2 linked regions of the Acetoanaerobium sticklandii genome follow. The protein of the gene in region 1 interacts with the protein of each later gene in a pairwise test. Links are inferred from orthologs where the notes say so. Each region holds a gene or a part of one and is shown in the gene's direction. Other genes may lie near its edges.

Region 1 (16,392 bases):
GGTAGGAACTAGCTGTAAGACTGGAGAAGCTCTCTACTTTGATGCAAAGAAGGATAAAAGCAAGCAGTTTGTTTTAGATACTTGCAGAGCATCAAGCAGTCTTCCTTTTGTAACCCCAATAGTAGATGTTCGGGGAGAACCCGTGCTAGATGGTGGCATAGCAGATTCTATACCTATAAAGAAGGCTATTGCTGATGGCAATAAAAAAAATATTATTGTACTTACCAGAGGCAGGGAATATAGAAAAAAACCATCAAATACTGCTTTTATTTCAAAAAAAGTGTATAAAAATTATCCAAAGCTTCAAGAAACTATTTCAAGCAGATATAGGGTTTATAATGAAACCTTGGACTATATTGAAAGCTTAGAGGAGCAAGGCGAGGTATTTGTTATTAGACCTAGAAGAAAAGTGGAAATAGACAGGATGGAGAGAAATAAGTCGAAGCTTGCTGATTTTTACAAGACTGGATATGAGGATGCACATGATATCTGGACAGATTTAAGCGATTGGATGAATAAAATCAAGTAAATCAAAAATTATATTTTTATCAATACAGAAAATATGTATAGTACTGCATATTTGATATATAATAGGTATAGCGATTAATATTTAGGGAGGGATAGTTATGAATTATTCAAACATCATGGAAGAAATCAAATCGACAAGAGACTATAAAGAAACTGTAGTAAAGAGCGAGCTTTTAAAAGAAATAATATCTGCTGGAGATACTGCACTAGAAAATCACGGACTAGACATAGTATTATTTGAAGATGGAGAACAAACAAAGCAAAAGTTAGAAGGTAAAGCTGGATATTTCGGTAAATTCATAGGTGCACCTCACTATATTGCTGTTCTAAGCGATGATGGAAGAAAATCTAAAGAAGATGCAGCTTATATTATGGAGATGATGAGATTCAAAGCTCATAAAGAAGGTCTTGGAAGTTGCTGGATAACTATTCCTAATACAGATGAGATTAAAGCTGATTTAGGTATAGATATAGCACGTTCACTTTGCGGATTTTTAGCTATAGGCTACCGTTATGCAGGTATCTTCAAAAAAGATATTCAAGAAAAAGCATTTAGACAAGGAGCAATAGAAATAACATATATGGATGAGTGGGGCAATACTCCGGCATGGGAAGACTTAGAAGCAAGAGGATTAGATCAAGTATTTTATTTAACTAGATTTGCTCCATCATGGGGAAATAAACAGCCATGGAAGTTCTTAATTCTAAAAAATCATGTTGTTCTTGCTGTTGAGAAAGACTCAAGCACAGATACAGATTTGGATACGGGAATAATTAAATTCTACTTTGAAAAAGCTTGTATAGACAAGGGATTATCACTTCAGACTGCTGAAGAAAGTGGAGAGTTTATTATTCCAGAAAACTATGAAATTAGAGTGGTATATAATATATAACTGGAGGCAATTATGGATTTGACGGGCTTAAATAAAGACCAGCTATCAGCGGTTACAAGAGTCGAAGGACCTTTGCTAATTTTAGCTGGTGCGGGCTCAGGTAAGACTAGAGTAATAACATATAGGATAGCTCATATGATAGAGGATTTAAAGATATCACCTTATTCTATACTGGCTATCACATTTACAAATAAAGCCGCAAAAGAGATGAAGGAGAGGGTGAGCGCATTAATTGGCGATAGGGCTAAGGATATGTGGATTAGCACTTTTCACTCTCTTTGCGTTAGGATATTAAGAAGAGATATAGAACGAATAGGCTATAATAGATCTTTTGTAATCTATGATACTCAGGACCAGCTAAGCTTAATTAAAGAGTGTATAAAGGAATGCGGCCTAAGAGAGGACAGCTTTAAACCAAGCAGTGTCCTCTCTGCAATTTCTGGGGCTAAAGATAAGCTACTTAACCCAAAGGCATTCGAGGCTAGATATTTTAATGATTTTAGATTATCAAAGATTTCTAAAGTTTATGACTTATATCAAAGAAAACTAAAATCAAATAATGCACTAGATTTTGATGATCTTATTTTTAAAACAGTAGAGCTTTTAAAAACTGATGAGTTTGTGAGAGATTTTTACCAAAGAAAATTTCAATATGTCATGGTCGATGAGTATCAGGATACCAATCATGCTCAGTATGTGCTTATAAACCTTTTAAGTGAGATGCACAAAAATCTATGCGTAGTAGGAGACGATGACCAATCTATTTACGGATGGAGAGGGGCAGACATAGCAAACATTCTAGATTTTGAAAAGGATTATAAGGATGCTTTTGTAGTTAAGCTAGAGCAAAATTATCGTTCTACTGAAGTGATTTTAGATGGAGCAAATAGCGTAATAAAAAGAAATCTAGGAAGAAAAAATAAAAAGCTTTGGACTCAGCTGAAGGAAGGCGAAAAAATAAAGCTTCATAAAGCCTATGATGAAAAAGATGAAGCTAATTTTATAGCTAGAGAAATTAAAAAAAGACAAGAGGAAGAAGATAGAAATCTAAGAGATTTTGCTCTTTTATATAGAACCAATGCTCAGTCAAGAGCGCTTGAAGAGGCTCTTATTAAGCAGTCAATTTCATACAAGATATTTGGCTCTCTGAAGTTCTACGATAGAAAAGAAATAAAAGACATAATGGCATATCTTAGATTGGTTCAAAACCCTCTCGATGATTTGGCCTTAAAAAGAATAATCAACGTGCCAAAACGAGGGATAGGTGCTAAAACTTTAGAAAAACTAGAAGAAAGAGCATTAGTCACTGGGGAGAGCTTGTTTGGATTACTTCATGATTTGTCTGGCTTTGATTTATCCACTAAGGTAAAAACTACCTTAAATAAGTTTGTAATGATGATTAATTCATTTATGGATATGAAAGAGATTTTGCCGCTTACTGAGTTTGTTCAAAAAGTCATAGACAACACAAAATATGTGGATGAGCTAAAGGCAGAAGAGACAGATGAAGCAAATGGAAGGATTGAAAATATAGAAGAATTCAAGTCTGTTGTAATGGAGTTCATGCAAAATTCAGAGGAGAAAACTTTGGAGGAATTTTTATCTTCAGTATCTTTAGTGTCTGATTTAGACAGTATAGATGAAGAGGATGATTTTGTAACCTTGATGACCCTTCACAGTGCAAAAGGCTTGGAATTTCCTGTAGTATTTTTAGCTGGCGTAGAGGAAGGAATTTTCCCTATATCTAGAGCTATGCTAGATGAAAATCAATTGGAAGAAGAGAGAAGACTTTGCTATGTAGGTATGACTAGGGCGAAACAAATTTTATATATTACCTATGCAAATGAGAGAACTCTATATGGAAGACGAAATCATGCTATTGCCTCTAGATTCATATCTGAAATCGATGAAAGTCTTTTTGAAGAGAATGCTAAAATAGAAAAGACGAAACCTCAGAGTTTATATGACAGGTATAAGGATAAATATAAGATAGGACAAGATGATAAACCTAAATTTGATGGACAGGATGATATTACTGTAGGTTCAAAAATTAAGCATCCTAAATTTGGCATAGGGATGGTAGTTGCAAAAACAGGTACTGTCTATACCATAGCATTTGAAGGACAGGGCATAAAGCAAATTGACACTACGTTTATCAGTCTAAGCAAGCTATAAAATTTAGTAAATGCAAAAGGGGAGAACTATTATGGAAAAAAAAGCAGTAGCACTCGATATGATGAAATTTTTGGATGCATCAAAAACGCCTTATCATGCCGTTAAAATATCTGTAGAAAAATTAAAGGAAGCAGGCTTTAAAAGATTAAACCTAAACAAAAAATTCGAAGTCAAAGAAGGCAAAGGCTACTATATAGAGTATGGAACTGCACTAATTGCTTTTAGAGTTCATACAAAAACTGATGGCTATCAGATAATAGGAAGCCACACTGACTCGCCAGCTATGATGATTAAGCCAAAAGCAGTAATCAAGGACAACGGTTATGTAAAGCTAAACACTGAGATTTACGGTGGACCTATTTTAAATACATGGATGGATAGACCTCTATCTTTAGGAGGAAGAGTGCTTCTTCGCTCTGGAAAATCTATGGAGCCTACAGAGGTACTTATAGATTTTGAAAAGCCTGTGGCAATTATCCCAAATCTAGCTATCCACTTAAATAGAGATGTGAATAAAGGAATTGAGCTTAATAAACAAAAAGATATGCTTCCTCTAGTTTCTCTTAGTGGAGACTTTATAGGTGAGGATCATTTGATTCATAAAATCGCTGAGTACTTGTCTATTGAAAAGCAAGGAATCCTTGATTATGAGCTATATGTTTATGACCCTCAGCCAAGCTCTTTTGTTGGATTTAATGATGAATTCATATCAGCCCCTAGAATAGATAACCTTTCTATGCTTCACGCTTCATTAAAAGCTCTAATAGAAGCTGAAAAAGGAACAGGAATTAAGATGGTAGTGAGCTTTGATAATGAAGAAGTAGGAAGTATGAGCAGATTAGGAGCAGATTCGACTATACTTGCTGATGCTTTAGAGAGAATTGATTTAGCTCTTGGACTAAATAAGGAAGAGCATATGATAAACATAGATAAATCATTTATGATATCAGCAGATATGGCTCATGCGGTTCACCCGAATTCTCCAGAAAAGCACGATCCTACCAATAGACCAAAGCTTAATGCTGGACCAGTTATAAAGCTCAGTGCAAACAAAAGATATACAACAGATGGTTATTCTTCTGCTGTATTTAAAAATCTTTGTGAGGAAGCATCAGCGCCATACCAGACCTTTGTAAATCCGTCTGACCAAGTAGGAGGCTCAACTATAGGACCTATATCTTCTTCACATCTTTCAATTAAATCTATAGATATAGGAAACCCAATGCTTTCTATGCACTCTATAAGAGAATTGTGCGGTTCAGATGATCAATATTACCTAACAAAGATATTCTATAAGTTCTTTACGGTGTAGACATGAATTATGAACATATATGGGATGTGATATATAGACTTTCTGGCAGAGTAAGAGTTTCTAAATCACTAATCAATAGAAATGAAGAAATATTGCTTCATATATCAGATACACCATATAGCATATTTTCAGCTCTAGATAGTTTGATTATGACATTAAAACCTGAGTATATAGTGCATACAGGAGATTTAGTGGACAATATAAAACTAGAGCTTTATCCTAAATCTTTACCTAGATATAAATTATATCTAAAGAACCTAATGAAAATAATGCAAAAACCATTTGTCAAGGGAATATATATTTCCCTTGGCAATCATGATGATATAGAGGCTATTTCTGAGTATAAGAAAATTGATAATAGAATAACTTTAGGAATAGAGCCTAATAGCATTAAATTAGGCGGTAAAACAATTCAATATGCTCATTACCTTGAAGCTCTGAAAGACACGCCAAATTCATATGGACTTTATGGGCATGACCTCTCAGTAAAAGATGAAATTTCTGAAAATTCTATTTATTTAAACGGTATAAAAACTATTAATATAATCATGCTAAAGTCAGGAACTATATATAAACTCCAGTATCCTATAGGCACTGATGATGCAAGACTAAAAAAAGGTAGAATTGGATTTTAGGGTTATATTTAAAGGACAAGGGAGGCATAGTCTATGTTTTCTTTTTTTAGAAATGGAGTAAATTTTATAGTTTGGGCTTCAGATGACATCTCTATGTTAAGAGATAATATACTTGAAATTAGCAAAGGGCAAGAGCTTTCTCTCGAAGAGGCTTTTGATTCATCAGGTGAAGATGACACAATAGTAATTTTAACTAAAGAAATGGCTGATAAAGTAAGTAGTGAAAATCTTGAAAAGGTTATAATTGCTAATATCAGCAGCGAAGATTTACTATCTAGATTTATATCTCAGGAAAATCCTCCCCAAAATACAAAGGTAAGAAGTGCTCCTTCAATTATTGTTATGAGATATTTTGGTGATGTGGAAAAGATTATAAGTGAGATTGAGCACGATTATGATTGTAGAGAAGGCACTTTTGTAGATCTTTTAGAGCAAGGAAATGATAAGGGTGTAATATTAAGTTTTACTGATAGAAGTTTAAAATCAGATGTATTTATTAGAAGCCTTTATAAAAAAGCTTTGTATATTAAGCTTCCCTATGAAACCTTTATGGCGGATATGAGAATGCATGCGCTTAGATATATTAATGAAGGGATAGGAAAAAAGGATTGGTATGAATTAGAGATAAGAATCTACGATAGATATCAAGCCTATAGCCTTCAATATGATAGATTAATTGAGATTTTAGAAGAACTTGAGCTAGGATTAGTTTTAGGAGAGGCTTGGTCTAAGGATTACCCTAGGATGTTTATGCCAGTGGGGGTGTATAGAATTAGATTTTTTACATTTAATCCACCAAAAGATATAAAGAAAGTTCTGCTTGGTTTTGAGTATACCAGCGATGGAACTAGAATAGTAGATATGGATTTATATCAGGGGAAAACTAAAATTAACTGGACAGATACATTGGAAAAGGAGCTTCCAAGAATAAGATTTAAAATGGCAGAGGTTTTTAGGCAAAGAAGTATAAGCCAAATGAGAGAAGATGTCGTAGATAATATTAACAAGCTTGATGAAATGATACTAAATACAAGAGTGGAGTAAATGAATTATATGGATTTCATGTATAGAATTATAAAATGATACTGTAGATAAAAAATGGGTAAATAGGGTATAAGTAATCTGAATAAGGGAGAGATAGTATATGGACCAAAATAATGGTAGATTAGAAATCCTCACCTTCGGTAGCTTTGATATCTTAATAGATGGAGAATCCCTTTTGACTCAGTTTGGAAAAAGTCAAAAAGCACTTTCGCTATTGAAATATTTTATATCTAACAGAGGTAAAAAAATCCCAGTAAACAGAATAATTGAAGCAAATTTTAAACTATACGACTATACAGACTATAACAATGCACTAAGAAGCCAAGTTCACAGACTAAGAAAAATAATAAAAGATATAAATTCAAAGCTTGAATCTGAAGTAATGAGATTAGATTTTGTAGCAGGAAATTATGTATTTAATTTAGAAAAAGATTATATTTTAGATGTAGAGCTATTTGAAGATTACGTTTGTAGATTTTCACTAAAGCCACTGGAATTAGAGGCTGATTTTGAGAGATTATCGGAGTTGAGGACGGCTCTCAAGCTATATAGAGGAGATTATATTGAAGGTACTGAATTTTATGACTGGATATTTCCTCTTAGGATACATTATAAAAGACAGTATCTGATGCTGTTTTCTCAATATATAGGTTACCTAGTAAAAAAAGATAGGTATGATGAAGTAATAAGTGAATGCGAATCTGCGCTTTCTATAAATTTTTTTGACGAAGTAATTCATGAGTATTTGCTCGAGGCCTTATTTAAATCAAATAAAGCTAATCAAGCACTGAACCACTATAACTATGTGACTTCTAGATTTTATACTGAGATGAATATGAAGCCTTCAGAAAAAATGAAGGAAATCTATCAGAAAGTCCAAAAAAGAGAAAACTCAGAGTATGGCACTGATCTTTTTACTTTAGAAAGAACTATACGGCTAGCAGAACAGTCTGATGGAGTGTTTTTCTGCGATAAAGATTTCTTTATTAACCTTTATAGACTAGAACTTCGAAAAAAAGAAAGAGATATAGGTAAAACGATGGTTGGGATAGTTACGGTATCTGCCTATGATTTAAGAGAAATAAGCGAAGAGGAATCTGTAAAGATAGTAGAGGATATAGGCCCAGTAGTAGACAAATACATGAGAAAATATGATGTAATAACAAAACTTAATAAAAATCAATTTGCTTTTATGATGTTTAATAGTAGCGAAGAAATGATAAAAAGAATAAATCAAAGAATGAACTTTTTATTAAACCAAGTGAAGAAAAAGCATAGAATATTATTTACTCTTAGCTGCAAATCAATACAAGCAACTGATGAAAATTACAATGAGACTGCCTTTTAGGGCAGTTTTTTATTGCAAATAAAACAAAGGATATCAAAAATTATGAGACATTTTTAATCGTTCTAATAGGTTTGCTTCTTAATTACATAAATAAAAGAGTTTTGATGTAACTGAAATGTAACTGAAAACAAATTGTAATCAAATTGAAATAAAAATCCTACGTAATTTTAGTCTGGTAAAAGTAATATAAGAGCTTTAAGAAGTTACGAGGAGGTGAAACCGTGAAGAAAATAAAATTGTGGCAAATCATTATTTTAATTTTTGCTCTTACTTTTGTAAATATCCATCCAGCTCTTATTTATGCATCTCAATTAGAAGTAGATACGCAGGATGTTTCATCTGAAGCAATAGAAGATGAAGCAGATATACAAAGCGAAGATGCCCCGCAAGCAGAAGTATCGGACGAGGAGCAAAGCATTGAATCTCAAGAAGGAGAGGGTGAGCAAAATCCAGACGAACAAGTAGAAGGTGAAGACGAATCAGCGCCACTAGGAGAACCACAAGCTGAAGATGATATAGAAAATCCAGATGGTGATGTAGAAAATCCAGATGGTAATGTCGAAAACCCTGACGGTGAAGAAGTAATCGAAGATGAAGAAACACCTCAAGGACCAGTAGATGGAGAAATTCCACCAAGTGAAGGAGAACCTGTAGACGGAGAACTTCCGCCAGTAGATGAGCAAGTAGATCCGAATGCACCATCAATAGAAGAACCGGTAGATCCAAATGCACCGCCGGTAGATCCTAACGCACCACCGGTAGATCCTGTAGTTGATCCAACAGTTCCAGTTATTGGAGGAGGAGGGGTAATAATACCACCGATAATAGCAATACCTGGTGAGGAAATTATTGTTACAAAAACAGCTGATAAGGATCAAGTAAATCCTGGAGAAACGATTAATTACACTATTGAAGTTACTAATAATTCAGGAGGAGATTTGACAGGTATTACAGTGGAAGACCCTATGATAAATCTTATAGAAACTTTTGATTTATTAACTGGAGAAACTAAAGTATTCACTGGCAGTTTTGAAGTAAAAAAACCTGAACCTATAATGGTAGCAGGAGAAGAAATAATTACAGCTCCTGAGGAGCCTCCTGTGATTACAAATACTGTAAGAGTATATGGTACAGGACCAGTCGGTGAAATTAACAAAACGGCTACAGTTGTAGTTAATGGAGTATTAGAAGAAGTGTTAGAAGTAATGAGCGAAGAGTTTATCGAAGATCCTGGTGAAATTTATTTGGATTTATCAGAATTCGATAGCCAACCAATGATGAGAAGTTTTCAAATGATGACAGTAAACCCATATGAAAACGACCACTTATCTATTGATAAAACTGCTACAACTTTAGATTTAGAAGAGAGAATGTATCAAGTCGATTTTGAAATAACTGGAACACCACCAGAAAAACCTGTAGATGTAATACTAGTTATAGATACTTCAGGAAGTATGGGAACTAGAATACCTGGAGATAGTAAGGCACCATTATATTATGCAAAACTAGCGGCTATAAATTTTGCAAATAGTATAATAGATGAGAATCCAGATAGTAGGGTAGGAGTTATAGAGTTTTCAGGAGGATATTATGGTTATGCATCTGATGCTAGTACTGTAATAAATCTTACAAATAATAAGGCTAATTTAGCAAGTAGTATTAATGGACTTACTACTCATAATATGACAAATATTCAAGCAGGATTTAGGTTAGCATATAACAAAATTAGTGCTATTTCTAGTACAAGGGACTCTGTTAAATCAGTAGTATTTCTTACTGACGGAGTTGCAAATGTAAGTATTGGTAACTGGTCTAGTAGTAATCCAGTTGTTCACAACACCCATACTATAGCTGCCTATACTGAAGGACAAAGTCTGTATAGCTATATTAATGGCAACCTATTTACTATAGGATTATTTGGAGCGATATCAAATAGTTCAGTTAAATCTATTGCAAGGGATACTTTACAAAAAGCTGTATACGATGATCTTGAGAAGTATTATGAAGCTTCTAGTGCAGTAGATTTAGGCCCAGTATATGAGACAATATCTCAAAAATTAGAATATGCAGCAACAAATGCTGGAGTAGTAGATTTTATGTCTATACCAGTCAATGACCACTTCGAGGTTATAACAAGTAGTATTACAGCTAGCAAAGGTACAGCTTTATATAATCCTACAACTAAGAAGATAGAGTGGGATATAGGAGATATAAGAGAAGAAACTGTAACTATGAGTTATCAAATAAAAGTAATTGATGATATGTGGCCTACAACTGCATGGTCATCTAACTGGAGCTCTTTAGATACAGTAGGACCATTTGGATATCAAAATGAGCCTGATTCTGGGCTTAATCCAGTATATACAAATAGTTCAGCTACTCTTAGCTATAAAAATCCTGATAATGAAAATTCAACTATGGATTTCCCTATGCCAAAGGTTCCAGTACCACCAGTACTAAGATTAAATATAATAAAAGCTATAAATGGCGCAGGACTTGCTAAAGAATTTGAAATTAATATATCAGGTAATTTATTGAACCAAACAACTATGAACTTTAACCATTTCACTTATGGTGGAACTCACAAGTTCTGGGGATTAAAACAAGGCATGTATACTGCTACTGAAAACTACTTGCCATATAATTACGAAAAAGTATCTATATCAGCTCCAGTAACTATATCTTACGATAATCCTGAAGATACCATCACAGTAACTAATAAGCCAAAAACAACTGGCTGGTTCTATGGTGATGATGAACAAAAGAACTATTTCCATGTAGGTGGAGTAATAGTAGCTGATATGAATTTTGATTCTAAGAAAATTGAAATAGCAAAAGCATAAAAGGTAGGTGATGGGGATGCTAAAGAAGATAACAAGTATATTATTTAACTCTATATTTATAATAGTAACAGTAGTATCTTTAGTTTTCGTATATACTATGCTTCAAAATGCAGGTCGTATACCAGATATTATGGGATACAGACTCTATGTAGTTCAAAGCGGTAGTATGGAGCCAGATATTCATACAGGGAGTCTGGTAATTAGTAAAAGAGTATCCCCTGAAAACCTTGCGATAGGTGATGTAGTAACCTTTAAATCAAAGGATGATTCTACTACACTTGTAACACATAGAATAGAGCAAATATCTAAAGAAAATGGAGAGCTTAGCTTTATAACTAAGGGAGATGCAAATGATGTAATCGACTTAGAACCAGTTAAGCCAGAAAATATCATAGCAAGAGTGCAGTATGATATTCCATATCTTGGATATATGACTGATTTTATAAAGACTAAACAAGGTATGCTTTTAGTAGTGATAATACCCGCGTTAGCACTACTTCTCATAGAAATATTTAAACTGATAGGTTATGCAAGTGAGCTGGATAAGCAGAAGAAAGCTCAAAATCATGAAATTAAGTTTTAAATATTAGTGATTTAAATTATTTACCTTATGTTATTTAATCGTTCGGATGTATTTAATTAATTAATTCCACTTTAAGGAGGGAAATATCATGTTACAAAGAAAAATGTTAATGAGTATAGCTTCTGTATTAGTTTTGGTAGCTTTAATTGCAGGTGCAACTATGGCCTGGTTTACAGATAGTGAAACTGTAGCTGCAACATTTACTGCAGGTACTGTAGATGTAGGAATTAATGATCCTACAGACATAGAAATCATCAACCCTGGAGACATCATTAAATTTGGAGAACTTGAAGATGAAGGATACTATCATAATGCACCAATTGAAAGAGGAATGCCACAAGGCGGATATGATAGAGTACTTCAAATAGATTATACAGGAACTAAAGCTGCATATGTAAGAGTACTAGTTGATTTTGATTGGGCAGGAGACTTAGATAATAGTAATCTTTCAGTTAATGCTCCAACTGGAGGAAACTGGATTTATGATGGAGTAGATACTCAAACTGGAAAACATATTTTTAGATTAAATGGAATCCTAAATGGTAGCGCAGAAGACCTTGGCGGATTTGCTTTAGCTAATGTTAAAAATGTACCATTTGAGTTAGTAATTAATGGAGCAAGTACTGGAAATCAATATCAAGGAGTAGCACTTAATATGAATTTTGAAGTTCAAGCAGTTCAAGCTGCAAACGTAGATCCAAATGCAATTCCATTTGAATCAGTAGTTCAACCTGTACCTACACCATAACTTTATCTAATGAGCTTAATAGTATAAAGCAAGACAATAGGTGCTAAGCTAAATAGATTTAAAATTAGAATTAATAGAGAGGGGTGTGAAGATGAAACGAAAATGGATGATACCACTATTAACAGGCATCTTCGCCGCCTCGCTGATTATAGGGATTACTACAGCATATTTCAGCGATTCTGCAGCGGTCAGCCCGGATATTACAGCGGGTACGGTAGTAATAGATTTAAGTGAAAACTTTAATCCGCCTACAAATTGGCAGGCCGGAGAGACCACACCAAAAGAGATACTGATTAAAAATACAGGTAATAAGCGTGCATATGTAAGAGTAAGAGTAGCGGGGGTATGGCAAAAAGATGAAGCAGATACTGCGCTAGATATAAACAATGTGCAGGTAATAAACAATTCTAGCGATTGGGTATTGAGCGAAGGCTATTACTATTATAAACATGTGCTTAATGCTGGAGCTACCACTTCCCCACTCGACCTATCAGTTAAATTGATAAGTAAGGATGAAAGATATGATGGTCACACATTTATGTTGAAGGCTTATTCACAGGCAGTTCAAGCTACAAATGGAGCATATATGGATGTTTGGGGCTTGTCAAGTTTGCCGCCTGAGGTTGAAATCCTTTCCTTACCATAGGGTATAGGTAAAGATAAAACCCTAGAAAGGAGGGTAACATGTATAAAAGAATTGCAATAGGAATTTCTAGTATAGCTCTTTCACTAGCTCTTATAGTATCTGGACTGATTTTGCAATCGCCTTCAATAGCATTTGCACAAAACGTTATAGTAGATAGTGATAGTGAAGGCTTAGTTGTAATACCTCTAGGTGGTAAGTTCTTTGAACTAAGCACTATGGGGCCTGGAGATATGCCAGATGATTTAAAAACAGTAGATGAAGATGCTTTGAAAGGCTTGATAACAGTAACTAATAGTTATACTGAGCCATATGAAGTATTCTTAAGTGCAAAGAGAACTTCTCCTATCCCAGAAGGAGCAGATTTATACGATATGCTGATGTTAGAAGTTAAGTTTAGAGGCGGAACTCTAAATGAAAAAACTGAATTAATGAAAGGTTTTGCAACATCAGAGATTAGTCTAGGAACCTTTGCTCCTGGGGATACACAAAATATTGAGCTTGGAGTATCTTTACCTGGAGAAGAGGTGGGAAATGAATATCAAGGAACTAGTGTAGATGTATTGTGGACATTTAGAGCAGTAGTACCTGAACCTGGGCCGGGACCAGGGCCGGGGCCAGGACCAGATGATGACGATGATGATGAAGATGAGCCAGAGGATGTTCCAGAAGAACCAGTACCTCTAGCAGTAGTAGAACCAGTACCTGAGGAAATTATTCCTGAGGAAATAGTTCCACTAGCAGTTCCAGAAGTTGAGGAAGCTATTGAGGAAGAACCAGTTCCACTAGCAATTCCTAAGCTACCTAGAACAGGAGGAATGGCACCAATATTCTTCTATAGTGCTGGAGCAGTATTACTTGGAGCAGGAGTTGTTATATTAAGAAGAAAAGATGATGATGACGAGAAATAAAAGTAAAATATAAAATTAACTAATGCGCCTTCTCTTGAAGGCGTATTTTTTTAGTAGTATTATAGATAAAAGGCTGTTAATGTATACAATATTAATTTAGCAAAGGGGATGTAAAGATGTCAGTAATACCTACTAGAACACAAGCATGGGAGCTACTTAATGAATACAATCAAACAGAATATCTTATAAAGCATGCACTTGAAGTAGAAGGAGTAATGAGATATTTTGCCAATTTATTAGGAGAAGAGGACATAGATAGATGGGCACTTGTGGGACTTCTTCATGATTTAGACTATGAAAAATATCCAGATGAGCACTGTATCAAAGTTCAAGAAATACTTAGAGAAAGAGATGTAGATGAATCTATTATTAAATCAATAGTGAGTCATGGCTATGGACTGGTTGCTGATATAAAGCCAGAGCATCAGATGGAAAAAGTGTTATTTTGCATAGATGAGCTATGTGGACTTATCCACGCAGCAGCAATTATGAGACCTTCTAAGAGCGTTATGGATATGGAGGTTAAATCAGTACGTAAAAAGTTTAAATCTCCTAGCTTCGCAGCTGGAGTATCCAGAGAAGTAATCCAGCAAGGGCTAGACATGTTAGGCTGGGAACTAGACTATGCTATAGAGCATACGATACTAGGAATGAGAGAAGTAGCTGAGGAAATTGGATTAAAATAGAATAATGATTCAAAAAAGTGAAAACTCCGGTAGGGCAACCGGAGTTTTCTGTTTGAGGGTCAAAATCTATCATATCTTAGGAGTATGATGATACATTTTTTCTTACAACTATATTCTAGCAAAGTATATTCTTTTCATAGTTACAAAATACTTACATAAGATTTACAAAACTGTAATTGAATTTAACTTTTTTGAAATAGTATAAATATACAATATATGTTAATCTTTTAATTAAGTGATTTCTATCTATCACTTAATTAATCTAATTTGGAGGGGAATATGGGAATAGAAGACATTTTAAAATTTGCAGTACCAGGAGTAGGAATATTACTTTTAATAATTATTATTGTAGTGGGATATGTAAAGGCATCACCTGATGAAGCGGTTATTATTTCTGGTGTAAAGCGTACACCTAGAATAATAAGAGGAAGAGCATCAGTTATGATTCCTTTTTTTGAAAGAAAAGATAGACTTACATTAAAAGTTATAAAAATCGATGTAAAAACTAAAGAATCTGTACCTACCCAGGAATTTATAAACGTAAATGTAGATGCAGTAGTAACTGTAAAAATAAGCTCTGATGAAGATTTGCTTCCAATAGCTGCTCAAAACTTTTTAAATAAAGATGAAGCATATATCCAAGCTATAGTAGGAGAGGTATTGGAGGGTAATGTCAGAGAAATAGTTGGAACTATGACTCTTGAGAACATGATTTCTAATAGACAGGAATTTGCTCTTAAGGTACAGCAAAATGCAGTACCTGATATGCAAAAAATGGGAATAGAAATAGTGTCGTTTAATGTACAAAACTTCTCAGACAAAAGTGGTATCATTGAAGACCTTGGTATAGATAACACTATGAAAATCAAGAAAGTAGCGGCAATTTCTAAGGCTGATGCTGAAAGAGATATCCAAATTGCTCAATCCAGAGCAGATAAGGAATCTAATGATGCTCGTATAGATGCTGAAAGAGAAATAGCAGTCAGAAATAACGAGCTAGCTATGAGAAAAGCTGATCTTAAAAAAGCTGAGGATACAAAAAAGGCAGAAGCTGATGCAGCTTATGAAATTCAAAAAGAGGAACAACGTAAAACTATAGAAATAACTACTGCAAATGCTAACTTAGCAAGACAAGAAAAGGAAATAGTAATAAAAGAAAGAGATGTCCAAATCAAAGAGAGAACCCTAGAAGCTGAAATCAAGAAAAAAGCAGAGGCTGATAAATTCGCCAGACAGCAACAGGCAGAGGCAGAGCTATTTGAGAGACAGAAAAAAGCAGAAGCAGATAAGTTTGAAGAAATAGCAAAGGCAGAGGCATTAAAAGCAAAAGCAGAAGCTGAAAGAATAGCTAAAGAGGAAGAAGCTATGGGGGTTAGAGCCTTTATGCTAGCAGAGGCAGAAGGTATCAGAGCTAAAGCTCTAGCAGAAGCCGAAGGTATAGAGAAAAAAGCAATAGCAATGGAAAAAATGAAAGAAGCTGCAATACTAGAAATGTACTTTAACGTACTTCCTGATATAGCTAAAAATGTAGCTGAACCATTAACTAACATTGATAAGATAACTATGTATGGTGAAGGCAACTCAGCAAAAATGGTAAAAGATATCATTAATTCAACTACTCAGATATCAGAAGGATTAACAGAAGGACTAGGAATAGATATGAAAGCATTAATTTCTGGGATAGTAGGTGGCAAGATGGTGATGAACCATGAGAAAGCTGAACCAAAGGAAATAAATGAGGTTAAAAACATTATAGAAACTAATAAAACAGACAATATAACACCAACTGAATAAAAATTTTATTGCCTAATGTAATACTCAGATGAAAGTCTTTTTCTGGGAAAATATACGTTACTGGAGAATAAAAAAAGAGTGCCACTATATATTGATAATTTGAAATCAACATATTTTAGCACTCTTTAGTTTTTTAATAACTTAAATATTAGATTTTACTTATTCTAGTTGCATTAAGAACTGCAATAACCGCAACTCCTACATCAGCAAATACAGCCTCCCACATATTAGCCATTCCAAAGGCTCCAA
Region 2 (16,413 bases), 660 kb from region 1 along the record:
TACGCCTACACAAACAGAGAGTAACCTTGGAGTTTTAGAAGAGGATATGGTAAACATAGTTCTTCACGGTCATGACCCATCATTATCAGAAATGATAGTGCTTGCATCTGAAGATGCTGAGCTAGTTGCATATGCTAAAGAAAAAGGCGCTAAAGGAATAAACTTAGCTGGTCTATGCTGTACAGCAAATGAAGTTACAATGAGACATGGAGTTAAAATGGCAGGAAACTTCCTACAACAGGAAAACGCTGTACTAACTGGAGCTGTTGAGGCAGTTATAGTTGACGTGCAATGTATCTTCCCAGCTATGGCAGCTCTTGCTGATTGTTTCCATACTAAATTTATAACTACATCACCAAAAGCGAAAATCCCAGGAGCAACTCATATTGAGTTTGATGAGCATCATGCTTTTGATTCAGCAAAAGGTATTGTAAAAGAAGCTATAGATAACTATGCAAATAGAGATAGAGCTAAAGTTTACATCCCAGATTCAAAACAAACAGCAATGGCTGGATATTCTATTGAAGCAATAATTAAACAGTTAGATTTAGTTACTAACTCTCACGTAGATAAAACAGGTACAGTTAAGCCACTTGCTGATTGTATAGTATCTGGGGTTCTTAGAGGAGCTGTTGGTATTGTTGGATGTAACAATCCTAAAGTTAGACCTGACTATTCACATATAGAAATTATCAAAAACATGATAGCAAATGACGTAATAGTTGTTGCTACAGGTTGCGCGGCTCAAGCGGCAGCAAAAGCTGGTCTTCTTGATAAAGAAGCTAGAAATCTTGCAGGGCAAGGACTTAGAACTGTTTGTGAGCTTGTTGATATACCACCAGTTCTTCACATGGGTTCATGCGTAGATATAAGTAGAATTATTTTACTTGTAAATGCTGTAGCTAAACATCTAAACATGGATATTCCTAAGCTTCCAGTTGTAGGTATAGCTCCTGAGTGGATGAGCGAGAAAGCTGTTGCTATAGGAAACTATGTAATAGGAAGTGGTATCGATACTTTCCTTGGAGTATATCCACAAGTAACTGGTTCAGCTGAAATGGTTGATTTATTAACAAATAGAGTTGAAGATATCGTTGGAGCTAAATTTACAGTTGAAATGGACCCAGCTAAATTATCAGAGCAGGTTCTTGAAAGAATAGAAGCAAAACGTACAGCACTAGGAATATAGAGTTAGGAGAATGACTATGAAAATTGCTATTACTGGAAAAGGCGGAGTTGGAAAAACTACTGTATCATCAATATTAAGTAGATTGTATGCTGATGAAGGGTATAGAGTCTTGGCAGTAGATGCTGATCCCGATGCAAACTTAGCTTTAGCCTTAGGATTTACCAAAAAAGAAATAGATGAGATAGTACCTATATCAGAGATAAAGGATTTAATAGCAGAAAGAACTGGCGCTCAAAGTGGGAGTATCGGAAGCTTTTTCAAAATGAATCCTAAAGTTGATGATATACCTGAAAGATATTGTAGAACATTAAATGGAGTATCACTACTTACCATGGGAACAGTTGATACAGGGGGTAGCGGATGTGTTTGTCCTGAGCATGTTCTTTTAAAAAGATTAACATCACATCTAGTGCTGCAAAACAAAGATGTGGTAATCATGGACATGGAAGCAGGAATTGAACATTTAGGCAGAGGTACAGCTTCAGGTGTAGATGCTTTTATTGTAGTTATTGAACCTGGGGTTAGGAGTCTTCAAACTTTTGAAAAAGTAAAAAAACTAGCTAATGATATTGGGGTATCGGAGATAAAAGTAGTAGCAAATAAGATTAGAAATAAAGAAGATGAGGATTTTATCAGAGACAATGTCGGGGACAGTTTACTAGGATTTATCCATTATAGTAAGGATGTTATTGATTCTGATAGAAACAATCAATCTGCATATGATGCAGACCTAAATCTAAAAGAAGAAATAAAAATTATTAAAAATGCAATTGAGTCCTCAGTTAGAAACGATTCATAGTATAATAAAATAAAAATCATTTAAGGAGGAGTTCAAATGGGTTTTAAAAGTGATATAGAAATTGCACAGGAAGCAGTGGTCCAAGATATAAGGGAAATAGCTAAGAAATTAAATCTGTCAGAAGCAGATTTAGATCTTTATGGAAAATATAAAGCTAAGGTTGATTACAACCTTATGAAAAGAGAAACAGGTAAGAAAGCAAAGCTAATCCTTACTACAGCAATTAATCCTACTCCAGCTGGAGAAGGTAAAACTACAACAACTATAGGTGTAGCTGACGGATTAGCAAAACTTGGAAAAAATACTTTAGTTGCACTTCGTGAACCATCACTTGGTCCAGTATTTGGAGTTAAGGGAGGAGCTGCTGGAGGAGGATACGCTCAGGTAGTACCTATGGAAGATATCAACCTTCACTTTACTGGAGACTTTCATGCTATAGGAGCAGCAAACAACTTACTTGCAGCTATGATTGACAATCATATATATCAAGGAAATGCACTTGATATAGACCCAAGAAGAATAACTTGGAGAAGAGCTATGGACATGAACGATCGTCAGCTAAGATTCATTACTGATGGTCTAGGCGGAAAAGCTAATGGATTCCCAAGAGAAGATGGATTTGATATCACAGTTGCATCTGAAGTTATGGCTGCATTTTGCTTAGCATCAGATATTATAGACCTTAAAGAAAGATTAGGAAGAATAATAATTGGATACTCTAGAAAAGGTGAGCCAGTTACTGCAGCTCAGCTTAATGCTAACGGAGCAATGGCAGCACTTCTTAAAGACGCTCTTAAGCCTAACCTAGTTCAAACCTTAGAAGGTACTCCAGCATTTGTTCATGGCGGACCATTTGCAAATATAGCTCATGGTTGTAACTCAGTAATAGCAACTAAAATGGCTATGCACTTCGCTGACTATGTTGTTACTGAAGCAGGCTTCGGAGCTGACCTTGGAGCTGAAAAATTCCTTGATATAAAATGTAGAATGTCAGGTTTACAACCAGATGCAGTTATTATAGTTGCTACTGTTAGAGCGCTTAAGTACAATGGCGGAGTTAAAAAAGATCAACTTAACAATGAAAACCTTGAAGCTCTTGAAAATGGACTTCCAAACCTACTAAAACATGTTGAGAACATAACTAAGGTATTTAAGTTACCAGCAGTTGTTGCTATTAACAAGTTCCCACTAGACACTGAAGCAGAACTTCAGCTTGTAAAAGATAAGTGTAAAGAATTAGGAGTTAATGTTGCACTTTCTGAAGTTTGGGCTAAAGGTGGAGAAGGTGGAGAAGAATTAGCTAAAGAAGTACTTAGACTAATTGACGAAAACGAAGGCAAATTTGAATTTGCTTACGATGAAAATCAATCAATCAAAGAAAAAATAAATGCAATTGCAACAAAAATTTATGGAGCTGATGGAGTTGATTACACTCCAAATGCAGAAAAACAAATATTAGAAATCGAAAAAATCGGTTATGATAAGCTTCCAATTTGTATGGCTAAAACTCAGTACTCTCTTACTGATGACCAAACAAAATTAGGAAGACCTACAGGATTTAAGATAACTGTTAGAAACATTAAAGTTTCTGCAGGAGCAGGATTCCTTGTAGCTTTAACTGGTGAAATAATGACTATGCCTGGACTTCCTAAAGCACCAGCAGCTGAAAAAATAGATGTTGATAGCACAGGAAAAATTGCAGGATTATTCTAAGGTGGTATGTATGGACATTACTCAAGAAGTACAAATAGAAACTAATCTTTCTAAGTTGTCACTTACAGATTTTGTAGAGATTTTATCATCTAAAGCTCCTGCTCCAGGTGGTGGTGGAGCTGCAGCTCTTACAGCGGCTCAAGGATGTGCATTATCTGCTATGGTTTGTAATCTGACAATCGGAAAGAAAAAATATGCTGAATTTGAAGAAGAATTAAAAAGAATTTTAGATTCTTCCGTTTCTCTTCAGAGAAGATTTTTAGATATGATTGAAGAAGACAAAATCAACTTCACGCCTCTAGCAAAAGCATATGGTCTTCCAGCTAATACCGATGAAGAAAAAATACAAAAAGCTAAAGTAATGGAAGATGCACTTAAGGAAGCATGCAAAGTACCAGTTGAAATTGTTGAACGTTCATATGAAGGAATAAAACTTCATTTAGAGCTTATGGATAAAGGCTCAAAGCTTGCAATAAGTGATGTTGGTGTGGGGGTAGAATTTCTAAGAGCCGCGCTTATTAGCGGAAAAATGAATGTTCTAATTAACACTGGCATGATGAAGGATGAAAACTATTCTTTAGAACTTGAAAATAAGGTAAGCGAGCTTGTCAAAGAGGGTATTTCTATAGCTGACTCAATTAGCGAAAAGGTAATGAATATGCTATAGAAAAATTACATCTAAGGAGGCGTTGCCTTCTTAGATGTAAAAATAGATAAATAGAGTTTTGAGCTTAGAATTCTGGAGGAGGATAAAAATGATTATTTCTCAGGCAAAACCAAAAGAAGAATTGATGGACTTTATAAAAGATGCACAAAATGTTTTAATTGCAGGATGTAGTTTATGTGCTTCTACATGTAAAGTTGGGGGAGAGGAAGAAATTGCAGCTCTTAAAACTGAGCTAGAGGCAGCAGGGAAAAATGTTCTAGGTACTTTAGTTTTAGATCCAGCTTGTAATCTTTTAAAAACCAGAAAAGATATGAAGGTTTTTAAAGAGCAAATGCCTGAAGTTGATGCAATAGTATCTCTAGCATGTGGAGATGGTACTCAAACATTAGCAAAAGTCGTTTCAAAACCTGTTTACCCAGGAAATAACACAATGTTTATTGGTGAAATAGAAAGAGTTGGACAATATGAGGAAAGCTGCTTGGCATGTGGAGATTGCGAGCTTGGATGGACAGCGGGAATTTGTCCGATAACAAGATGTGCAAAAAGCCTTATGAATGGCCCATGTGGTGGAGCTAAAAACGGAAAATGTGAAGTTAATGCTGAAAATGACTGTGCTTGGATTTTAATTTACAACAAGCTAAAGGATGAAGGCAGATTAAGTAACATCACTGAAAACAGACCACCAAAAGATTTCCAAAAAAATGTTCATCCAAAGAGAATAGAATTAACTAGATAAAATTGGGGGAGGTTATGTAAATGGGTTTACTTAAACAAGCATTTGAAAATGGAGAGTTTGCTGTAACATCTGAAATGGCTCCTCCAAAGGGAATAGATTTTGCTCATCTTAGACATTGTGCTCAGCTAATAAAAGGAAGAGTTCATGCCGCAAACGTAACAGATTTTCAATCAGCTGTTATGAGAGCAACTTCACTTGCAACATGTAAAGTTCTTCAAGAAGAAGGAATTGAGCCTGTAATCCAAATCACTGGAAGAGATAGAAATAGAATAGCAATTCAAGGAGAAATGCTATCAGCTGGATTATTTGGAATCCCAAATATGCTAGCATTGACTGGTGATCATACTGTAGTAGGAGATCATCCAAATGCTAAAGCAGTTTATGATTTAGATGTAATTGGAATTCTTCAAGCTGCTGAGATACTTAAATCTGGAAAAGATATGGCAGGAAATGAACTACAAGGAACACCAGATTTTTTCCTTGGAGCAAGCGTTACTCCTAGATTTGATCCAGTAGATGCTCAGATATTCAAAATGGAAAAGAAAATTGCTGCAGGTGCAAAATTCTTCCAAACTCAAGCAGTTTTTGATATTGAAACAATGAGAGATTTTAGAGAAAAAACTAAGCACATGGATTGCAAGATCATGGCTGGTATTATACCTCTAAAATCACCAGGAATGGCTAAATTCATGAACAGCAATGTACCAGGAATTTTTGTTCCAGATGAGCTTATCGATAGACTTAAAGCAAGTGCTGAAGGAATAGAAGATAAGAAAGAAAAGAACAAAGCTATGGTTATGGAAGGTATTAAAATCTCTGGAGAGTTCATCAAACAACTAAGAGAAGAAGGACTATGTGACGGTGTACATATTATGGCGATTGGCGCTGAAGAAAATGTTCCTCTTATATTAGATGCAGCTGGACTGTAAGGAGGAAATAAAATGAAAATAGTAGTAGTCGGAGCAGGTCCTGGAGGATATGTCGCAGCAATTAAGGCAGCTTTACTTGGAGCAGAAGTAACAGTAATTGAAAAATATAAGCCAGGTGGAACCTGTCTAAACTGGGGATGTATCCCTACTAAGTCACTTCTTGCTGCATCTGAGCGTATAGATATGGTTAAAGAAGCTGAAGATTTTGGTGTAGAAATAGGCTCAGATATCAAGGTTGATTTTAATAAAATAATGGATAGAAAAAACAAGATAGTAACAAATCTTGTAAAAGGTATAGAGCATTTATTTGCACAAAAGAAAATAACTGTAGTAAAAGGTCATGGAAAAATATTATCTTCAACTGAAGTGCTTGTAACTGATGAAGATAATAATACTCAAACAATACCAGCTGATAAAATAATTATAGCAACTGGTTCTGCACCAATAGTTCCACCTATGTTTCCTTATGATAAAACTAAGGTTATAACAAGTGATGAAGCGATGAACCTAACTGAAATTCCAAAATCAATGATTATCGTTGGGGGTGGAGTTATAGGATGTGAGTTTGGTCAATTCTACAGAAAACTTGGTACAGAAATTACTATTGTTGAAATGGCAGATCATTTACTACCATTTGAAGATGATGATGTTGCAAAGCAACTTGCACGTTCATTTAAAAAAGATAAGATAAAAGTCATGACAAGCGATAGTATAACAAAGGTTGAGGTTAATGATAATGGTGTTACTGCTGAACTTGGTAGTGGAAAATCTCTAACTGCAGAGCTTATGATAGTTTCTGTAGGTAGAAGACCATATCTTGACAACTTAGGAGTAGAGGAGCTTGGATTAGCTTCTGAAAGAGGCAAACTGATTGTAGATGAAAATATGATGACAAACGTTGATGGAATATATGCAATCGGAGACGTGATTAATTCACCAATGCTAGCTCATGTAGCTTCAAAAGAAGGATTAGTTGCAGTAGACCATGCAGTTGGCAAAAAATCATCTGTAAATTATGATGCAGTTCCAAGATGCGTTTATACAGATCCTGAAGTAGCAGCAGTTGGAAAGACAGAAAGAGAACTTACAGAAAAAGGCATTGCTTATCATGTGGGAAGTTTTGAATTCAGAGGATTAGGGAAAGCTCAAGCAATTGGAAAACTTCAAGGTTCAGTTAAAGTGCTTACAGATGACAACGACGTCATAGTAGGTGCTTCAGTTGTAGGACCACATGCCACAGATTTATTAACAGAGCTAACCTTAGCAGTTCATCTTAAACTTACAGCAGCTCAGGTTGGAGATGTCATCCATCCTCATCCTACACTATCAGAAGCACTTATGGAAGCTCTACATGATGTTCATGGTCAATGTGTTCATAAAGTGTAATAGATAATAGGAGGACAAAACAACATGGGAAAGACTATTGCAGTAGCAGGTAAAGGTGGAACAGGAAAAACATCCTTAACAGGATTGTTAATCAACTATTTAGCAACAGAGAAAAGCGGCAAGGTAATTGCTGTTGATGCTGATGCTAATGCAAATTTAAATGAAGTTCTGGGTGAAAAAATAGATATAACACTTGGAGCTATCAAGGAAGATGTAAATAGAAGAGAACGTGATGGGAATAGTTTTCCAGGGGGAATGACAAAAGCACAGTATATGAAGTACAGGTTAAGCACTGCTATCTCAGAAGGTGATGGATATGACCTACTAGTTATGGGACGTTCTGAAGGTACAGGTTGTTACTGTTATGTCAATGGAATACTAAGAGAACAGCTAGATACGATTTCAAACAGTTATGATTATCTAGTAATAGACAACGAGGCTGGAATGGAACATCTTTCTAGAGGAACATCTAAATCAGTAGATGTACTTCTTCTGGTAAGTGATTGTTCTAGAAGAAGTATACAAGCTGTTGCCAGAATAAGAGATCTTGCATTAGAACTTAAACTCAAAATAGGTGATTTGTATTTAATCGTAAACAAAGCTCCTAATGGTCAGTTAAATGATGGGATAATGGAAGAGATCAACAAATACAACCTTAACCTGCTAGGCGTAGTTCCGATGGATGATAATATTTACGAATATGATTCTAATGGAAAACCATTAGTTGATTTACCAATTGATTCTCCATCAAAGAAGACTTTCCATGAAATTTTATCAAATTTAAATATATGATAACAATAAACCGCAATTTTTAGGGGGCGATTTTAGTGGCATTTAAAACATCAGTACAGAAATATCAAGGTAGAATCGGAGAAGTAACACTTGGAGTGGGAGAAAAAGCAGTAAAAATCGGTGGAGAAAATACACTACCATTTTATAGCTTCGACGGGGAAATAGGAAACAAAACTGCAGTAGGAATGGAAATTATTGACGTTGCTCCAGAAGGATGGCTAGATGAGCTTCAGACAGCTTATAAAGACGTTTATTCTGATACTGCAGCTTGGGCAAAATTTGTTCAAGATACTTATGCACCTGACTTTATTTGCTTAAGATTTGAAGGAGCAGATCCAAACGGAATGGATAGACCAGCTGAGGATTGTGCTGAAATAGCAAAAAAAGTAGCTGATGCTATTGAGATTCCGCTTGTTGTAGCAGGAACAAACAACCATGAAAAAGATGCAAAAATATTTGAAAAGGTTGCAGCTGCTACAGATGGAAAAAATGTATTATTAATGGCAGCAACAGAAGATAACTATAAAGCTGTTGGAGCAGCAGGCGGAATGGCTTATAGCCATAAAGTTGGAGCTGAGTCTTCAGTTGATATCAACCTTGCAAAGCAATTAAACATTCTACTTACACAACTAGGTGTTAAACCTGAAAATATAGTAATGCATGTTGGTTGCGCAGCTGTTGGATATGGATTTGAATATGTATCATCAACATTTGATAGAATTAGACTTGCTGCATTTGGACAAAATGATAAAACTCTTCAAATGCCTATAATTACACCTGTTTCTTTTGAAACTTGGAATGTTAAAGAGTCACTAGCTTCTGAGGAAGATGAGCCTCTATGGGGTAGCAGAGAGGATCGTGGAATAGCTCTTGAGGTATCTACGGCATCTGCAGTACTAGTATCTGGAGCTAACGCTATAGTACTTAGACATCCAGAGAGTGTTAAAACTATTAGAACATTAGTTGATCAATTAATATAGAACAATTCAGAGGTTAGGGGGAAATTAAAATGGCATTAACAGGCTTAGATATTTTTAAGTTAACACCAAAGAAAAACTGTAAAGATTGTGGATTCCCAACTTGTTTAGCTTTTTCAATGAAAGTTGCAGCAGGTGGAATAGAAATAGAAAAATGTCCACATATGAGTGAAGAAAATCTTTCAAAACTTTCAGAATCTACTGCGCCTCCAATGAAAGCGCTAACTGTAGGAGCTGGAGCTAATGAGTACAAGCTAGGTGGAGAAACAGTTCTATTTAGACATGAAGAAACTCTTGTTAACAGAAACCGTTTTGCAGTTGCAATAAAAGACACTGATTCTGCTGATGTAGTAAACAGCAAAATAGAAAACATTAAAAAAGTTGATTTTGAAAGAATCGGAGAAAGAATGAAAGCTGAATTTGCTGCTTTTATCTATACTGGAAATAAAGAAGCTTACATAGCTAATATTAAAGCAGTTTTAGCTTCAGGAGCTGAACTAGCATACATGGTAGTTTGTGAAGATGTAGCAGTTGCTAAAGAAGCATTAGAGCTATTAAAAGACACTAATCCTATTCTTCACGGAGCGACAGCTGCAAACTATGAGCAAATGGTTGATGTAGCGGCTGCTGGAAAATATGCACTTGGACTTAGAGCTGACTCTTTAGAAGATTTATATGAATTAACTTCAAAAGTTCAATCAAAAGATTATAAAGAGCTACTTCTAGATGCTGGAAGTAAAACAATTAAGGAAGCATATACAAACGCAATTCAAATCAGAAGAACTGCTCTTAAAGATGGCGATAGAACTTTTGGATACCCAAGTATTATATTTGTAAATGATTTAGCTAAAGACAACAAATTCATGGAAATAGCTCTTAGCTCAATATTTACAATTAAATATGGTTCAATTTTAGTTATTGAGGATATGGATTTTGCTAGAGGACATTCAGTATGGGCTCTTAGACAAAATATTTACACTGACCCACAAAGACCAATGCGTGTTGAGCCTAAGGCATACTCTGTAAACAATGCTAATGACGAATCTCCAGTACTTTGTACAGTTGACTTTGCTCTTACTTATTTCATTATTAACGGGGAAATTGAAAAATCTAAGGTTCCTACTTGGTTACTAATTCCAGATGCTGGAGGATATTCAGTTCTTACAGCATGGGCTGCTGGTAAGTTCAGTGGATCTATAATCGCTAACTTTGTAAAAGAAAGCGGAGTAGAGCAAAAGACAAAATCAAGAAAACTAATCATTCCAGGAAAAGTTGCTGTACTTAAGGGAGATATAGAGGATTCTCTACCTGGTTGGGAAGTAGTTGTAGGACCAAACGAATCAATGCAACTTCCTAAATTCCTAAAAGATCTTTATCAAAACGCATAAATATAGTGAGGGAGTTATCTCCCTCTTTAAAATAATATGATGGGGGTTATTGTAAATGGATAAATTTATGATTATTGGAGAAAGAATTCACTGTATATCACCTGTAATAAGAAAAGCTATTGAAGAAAAAGATCTTGAGCCAATATTCCACAGAGCTAAAGAGCAAATAGATGCTGGGGCACATTACGTAGATGTTAATATCGGACCTGCTGAAAGAAACGGCGAGGAAGTAATGACTTGGATGGTTCAATCAATTCAGCAAAAATTCAATAATATTCCACTAGCATTAGATACAGTAAACCGTAAAGCTATAGAAGCTGGATTAAAAGTGTATAACAGTGAAAATGGAAAAGCAATAATCAACTCTGCTGATGCTGGACCAAGAATCGAAATGATTGATCTTGCTGGTGAGTATGGATGTATGGTTATCGGTCTTTGTGCTAAAGAAGGTATTCCAAGAGATAACGATGAGCGTATGGCTTATTGTACAGAAATGCTTGAAAGAGCACTAGGAGCAGGTATGGAGCCTACAGATGTACTTTTCGATCCACTAATGCTTGTTATCAAAGGAATGCAAGAAAAACAACAAGAGGTTCTTGAAGCTATCAAAATGATGAGCGATATGGGACTTAAAACTACTGGAGGATTATCAAATATCTCTAATGGAGCTCCAAAGCACATCAGACCTATCCTTGACGCAGTATGGTGCGCTATGGCAATGCAAAACGGATTATCTTCAGCTATTATCAATCCATGTGATGTTAGATTAATGGAGACTATTAAATCAGCTGATATTATCAAAAACAATACTCTTTATGCAGATTCATATTTAGAGTTATAATTTAAAATCATTGAGCATATTTATGGGGTTTTATTTCTAATTAAAGTAGGGGGTAATATAATGACTTTATTTGATATTATTTTTCAAGGAACTTCAGATGCTCTTTCAGCTGCAAAATCCGTAGTTGAAAAAGCAGTTGCTGATAAAGGCAAAGAACATAAAGTTGCGTTTCCTGATACAGCTTATTCGCTACCAGTTATCTACGCTGCAACAGGTAAAAAGATATCTAATCTAGGAGAACTTCAAGAAGCTATAGCTATAGTTGAAAGTCTTTTAGTAAAAGAGCAAAGATTAGAAAATGGTTTAAATGCTGGACTTGGAACAGCTTTAGCTGCTGAAATTATAGAAGCAGCAAAATATTCTGTAGAAGAAGCCCCTTATGTTGCGCCTCTTGCAGGACATATAAGTGACCCAATAATCCGTTCTCTAGGAGTACCTCTTGTAACTGGTGATATTCCAGGTGTTGCAGTTGTACTTGGAGAGTGCCCAGATGCTGAAACTGCTGCTAAGGTTATTAAAGATTACCAATCAAAAGGCTTACTTACTTTCCTAGTTGGAAAAGTAATTGATCAAGCTACTGAAGCTAATGTAAAAATGGGCCTTGACCTTAGAGTTATTCCACTAGGCTATGATGTAACTTCAGTTATTCACGTTGTTTCTGTAGCTGTTAGAGCAGCACTTATATTTGGAGGCTTAGAGCCAGGAAATCTTGACGGACTTCTTAAGTACACACTTGAGAGAGTGCCAGCGTTTGTAAATGCTTTTGGACCTCTTTCTGAGTTAGTAGTTTCTGCTGGAGCTGGAGCGATTGCTCTTGGTTTCCCTGTAATTACTGACCAAGATGTAATGGAAGTACCTACTAGATTAATAACTCAAAAAGATTACGATAAATTTGTTGCTACTTCATTAGAGGCTAGAAACATTAAGATTAAAATAACTGAAATTCCAATACCAGTTTCATTCGCAGCAGCTTTCGAAGGTGAAAGAATCAGAAAAGGTGACATGTTCGTTGAATTTGGTGGAGGAAAATCTGAGTCATTTGAGATTGTTCTTATGAAAGATGCTTCTGAGGTTGAAGATCATAAGATAGAAATCATTGGTCCAGATATTGATACAGTTACTGATGTTCCTGGAAGAATGCCACTTGCAGTTATTGTTAAAATAGCTGGAAAAGCAATGCAAACAGACTTTGAACCAGTTCTTGAAAGAAGAATTCACTACTTCATGAACTATATCGAAGGCGTAATGCACGTAGGACAAAGAGATATTACATGGATAAGAATAGGTAAAGAAGCATATGAAAAAGGCTTCAGATTAAACCATATCGGAGAAGTATTATACGCTAAGATGATGGATGAGTTTGATACAGTTGTTGACAAGTGCGAAATCACTATAATAACTGATGAAGAAAAAATCAAAGCACTAAAAGGCGAGATTGCAACTCCTAAATATGAAGCTAGAGATGAAAGACTTGCTTCTCTTACTGATGAATCAGTAGATACTTTCTACAGCTGTAACCTTTGCCAGTCATTTGCACCTGCTCACGTTTGCGTAGTTACTCCTGAAAGACTTGGACTATGTGGAGCAGTAAGCTGGTTAGATGCTAAAGCTACTAAAGAACTTGATGCAACAGGGCCTTGTCAACCAATACTTAAAGAAGGCGTAATCGATGAAAATAAAGGAATTTGGGAAAAAGTAAATGAGACAGTATCAGAAATTTCTCAAGGAGCTGTAAATAGTGTAACTTTATATTCAATCATGGAAGACCCTATGACTTCATGCGGATGCTTTGAGTGTATCTGTGGTATAGAGCCTGCGTCTAACGGTGTTGTAATCGTAAATAGAGAGTTTGGTGGAGTTACTCCAATAGGTATGACATTTGGAGAGCTTGCATCTATGACAGGTGGAGGAGTTCAAACTCCAGGCTTCATGGGTCACGGAAGACATTTTATTTCTTCTAAGAAGTTCATGAGAGCTGAAGGCGGAATCCAAAGAATAGTATGGATGCCAAAAGAATTAAAAGAGTATGTTCAAGATAAGCTTAATGCAACTGCAAAAGAGCTTTATGATATTGATAATTTCACAGATATGATCGCAGATGAGACTATTGCTGCTGATGGCGAGGCGTTAATAGATTTCCTTTCTCAAAAAGGACATCCAGCACTTGGCTTAGATCCATTAATGTAAGGAGGAAGAAGCATGAATTTTCCAGATAACTTAAAATACTCAGATAAACATCTTTGGGTAGCAGTAGACGGTAATGTTGCAACTATAGGCATTACAGATCATGCTCAATCTCAATTAGGCGAGCTACTATATGTAGAAATGCCTGAAATCGGAGATGCAATTTCTAAGGACGAAGATTTTGGTGTTGCTGAGTCTTCAAAAATTGCATCAGATTTAATAGCACCTATCGATGGAGAAGTGCTTGAAATCAATGAAGCATTAGAAGATGAGCCAGAAGCTATAAACGAAGACCCTTATGCAAACTGGATTATTAAAGTTAAGATAAGCGATGATAGTCAAGTTGAAGGCTTAATGGATGTTGCTGCTTATAAAGCTGCATTATAATTTAGCTTTCTAAATGAAAAATAGTCCCCAAGGATATCCTTGGGGATTTCCTTTAAGGAGGGACGTAAATTGCCAAAAGTCACTTTTTTGCCTTTAAATAAAACGGTAATAGCGACCGAAGGAGACTTATTAATTGAAGTAGCAAGAAAACATGATATTTTCATAGATGCTCCGTGCAATGGAAGTAAGACTTGCGGAAAATGTAAAGTAAGAATATCTTCAGGTGAAGTCTATACACAAAAAAACTTACATATAACTCAAGAAGAAATAGATAATGGTTATGTTTTGTCATGTGATACTAGAATTAAATCTTCAGACATAACTGTAGAGCTAATAAATATTGAGTCTTCAGCTTTAAATAATATGCAAATTCAATCTATTTCAACAGAGCGAGACCAATTGATATTTGAGAATTCAAGAAAGCAACTCATAGACAACGATATGGAGTTTGGAACATATGTAAAAAAAGATTATATAGAAATTGGATTGCCAAATCTAGATGATAATATATCTGATTTTGATAGACTAAAAAGAGAAATGAGAACTAAGCTTGGATATTCTCAAGTTTTTATGCGTCTACCAATGCTCAGAAAAATGCCATTTATTTTAAGAAATGGTGATTTTAAAGTTACTGTTACTCATATACCACGGGGAAAAAGAACAACAGTTGTAAATATTGAATTAGGCAACACTTTAGATAGGCTTTTTGGAATAGCCTTAGATATAGGAACTACTTCAGTAGCAGCTTCGTTGGTAGATTTATATTCTGGAAAGCTAATAGGACGTGCATCAGCAGGAAATGCTCAGATGAAATACGGAGCTGATGTAATAAACAGAATAATATATTCAACTAAAAAAGAAGGATTAGATAAATTAAATGAAGCGATAATCAAGGACACTATAAATCCACTTCTTCAAAAAATGTATAAAGAAGCAGATGTTGATATGGAGGAGGTAATCGCTTTTGTTGCCTCTGGAAACACAACTATGACACATTTATTTTTGGGAGTATATCCAGATTTCTTAAGGATGGAGCCGTATATTCCAGCTTTCTTAAGAGCACCATTTATTCAGGCAGGACAACTAGGTCTTGAAGTAAATCCCGAGACATTTATATATATAGCACCGAACATTGCATCTTATGTTGGAGGAGATATTACAGCTGGAGTACTAGCATCTTACATTTGGGCAGATTCACAAAATACACTTTTTATAGATTTAGGAACCAACGGAGAAATTGTTTTTGGAAATCAAGATTTTCTTATGACATGTGCATGCTCAGCTGGACCAGCTTTTGAAGGCGGCGAAATATCTTCTGGAATGAGAGCAGCTCCTGGTGCAATTGAAGAAGTTAAAATTAATGATTTATTTTCAGCTCCTATCATAAAAATAATTGGAGAAAAATCACCGAAGGGAATTTGCGGATCAGGTATAATTGATTTAATTGCAGAGATGTTTAAAAATAAAATTATTGATAGAAGAGGAAAGTTGATAAAAGATAACGGAAATCCTAGAATAAAAGTAGACGAGCATGGAATTGGAAGCTATATTGTTGCTTCCAAAGAAGAGTGGCCAGATATCAATGAGGATGTATGTATAACAGAAGTTGATTTAGATAACTTTATAAGAGCTAAAGGAGCTGTATATAGTGGTGCTGCGACACTTATTTCAAGCCTTGGAATGAGCTTTAGTGAACTAGATAGAGTTATGATTGCTGGTGGAATTGGAAACAGCTTGGATATTGAAAATTCTATTATAATAGGATTGCTCCCAGACATACCTAGAGATAAATTTTCCTATATTGGAAACAGCTCTTTAATCGGGTCTTATTTAACTTTGATGAGTGAAGATGCTAGAAAAAAAATGGAGTGCATTGCATCACAAATGACCTATATAGAACTTTCGGTGTATCCTTCATATATGGATGAGTTTGTATCAGCTTGCTTCTTGCCTCATACAAATACAGATGATTTTCCAAGTCTTTCAAGTCTTCTTGGCTAAAAAGAAAATCATTGAAATGTGCTTATTCAACGGTTCATATATGTTATAATTAGTTTTGAAATATAAAGCATTGTATGACACTGATGTAAAACTAAGGAGGATAAAGTTATGTGTGAATCACAAGCATATTTATTAACTGCAGAAGGTGAAAAAAAAATAATGGATAATGTAGTTTTTGTTAAACCCGAAAACGGTAAGGTATATCTAGAAGATTTACTTGGAGAGCAAAAAATTGTTGAAGGCACTATAAAAGAGATGAAGCTTATTGCTCATAAAATAATCATAGAAAGCAATTAGGTGACATTATGATAATAGCTGTTATTGACGGGATGGGTGGAGGCATTGGCTCTCAAGTAGTTCACGCTCTTAGAGATGAACTGCCCTCGAGTATAGATATATATGCACTAGGCACAAATGCTATAGC

The links.
Region 2: the proteins of pcrA (region 1) and lpdA interact in binary tests that used the Escherichia coli proteins (3 or more experiments, as listed by UniProt). The link is inferred for Acetoanaerobium sticklandii from one-to-one orthologs.

Annotation. Positions count from the first base shown.
Region 1 is NC_014614.1:656,448-672,839, forward strand. The notes cover bases 1,065-4,014. They hold pcrA (DNA helicase PcrA), read left to right. Parts: upstream 1,065-1,433; coding sequence 1,434-3,596; downstream 3,597-4,014. Other genes in these bases: CLOST_RS13445 (nitroreductase family protein), read left to right, coding at 1,065-1,421; CLOST_RS03045 (M18 family aminopeptidase), read left to right, coding at 3,628-4,014. Also shown: CLOST_RS03030 (patatin-like phospholipase family protein), read left to right, coding at 1-529; more of CLOST_RS13445, read left to right, coding at 627-1,064; more of CLOST_RS03045, read left to right, coding at 4,015-4,908; CLOST_RS03050 (metallophosphoesterase), read left to right, coding at 4,911-5,543; CLOST_RS03055 (hypothetical protein), read left to right, coding at 5,577-6,587; CLOST_RS03060 (AfsR/SARP family transcriptional regulator), read left to right, coding at 6,688-7,935; CLOST_RS03065 (VWA domain-containing protein), read left to right, coding at 8,157-10,778; CLOST_RS03070 (signal peptidase I), read left to right, coding at 10,795-11,361; CLOST_RS13450 (TasA family protein), read left to right, coding at 11,450-12,109; CLOST_RS03080 (TasA family protein), read left to right, coding at 12,201-12,755; CLOST_RS03085 (LPXTG cell wall anchor domain-containing protein), read left to right, coding at 12,794-13,663; CLOST_RS03090 (HDIG domain-containing metalloprotein), read left to right, coding at 13,780-14,349; CLOST_RS03095 (flotillin family protein), read left to right, coding at 14,629-16,143; CLOST_RS03100 (heavy metal translocating P-type ATPase), read right to left, coding at 16,292-16,392. UniProt on the Escherichia coli protein: A helicase with DNA-dependent ATPase activity. Unwinds DNA duplexes with 3'-5' polarity. Translocates on single-stranded DNA with 3'-5' polarity. Initiates unwinding more efficiently from a nicked substrate than double-stranded DNA.
Region 2 is NC_014614.1:1,316,829-1,333,241, forward strand. The notes cover bases 5,262-8,232. They hold lpdA (dihydrolipoyl dehydrogenase), read left to right. Parts: upstream 5,262-6,045; coding sequence 6,046-7,419; downstream 7,420-8,232. Other genes in these bases: CLOST_RS06015 (methylenetetrahydrofolate reductase), read left to right, coding at 5,262-6,033; CLOST_RS06025 (ATP-binding protein), read left to right, coding at 7,444-8,211. Outside these bases: cooS (anaerobic carbon-monoxide dehydrogenase catalytic subunit), read left to right, coding at 1-1,189; CLOST_RS05995 (ATP-binding protein), read left to right, coding at 1,206-1,988; CLOST_RS06000 (formate--tetrahydrofolate ligase), read left to right, coding at 2,025-3,701; CLOST_RS06005 (cyclodeaminase/cyclohydrolase family protein), read left to right, coding at 3,712-4,368; CLOST_RS06010 (methylenetetrahydrofolate reductase C-terminal domain-containing protein), read left to right, coding at 4,457-5,104; more of CLOST_RS06015, read left to right, coding at 5,125-5,261; acsD (acetyl-CoA decarbonylase/synthase complex subunit delta), read left to right, coding at 8,247-9,191; acsC (acetyl-CoA decarbonylase/synthase complex subunit gamma), read left to right, coding at 9,221-10,576; acsE (carbon monoxide dehydrogenase/acetyl-CoA synthase methytransferase subunit), read left to right, coding at 10,632-11,417; acsB (acetyl-CoA decarbonylase/synthase complex subunit alpha/beta), read left to right, coding at 11,478-13,604; glycine cleavage system protein GcvH, read left to right, coding at 13,617-13,988; corrinoid activation/regeneration protein AcsV, read left to right, coding at 14,058-15,989; CLOST_RS06060 (CooT family nickel-binding protein), read left to right, coding at 16,098-16,286; CLOST_RS06065 (DUF3842 family protein), read left to right, coding at 16,295-16,413. UniProt on the Escherichia coli protein: Lipoamide dehydrogenase is a component of the glycine cleavage system as well as of the alpha-ketoacid dehydrogenase complexes.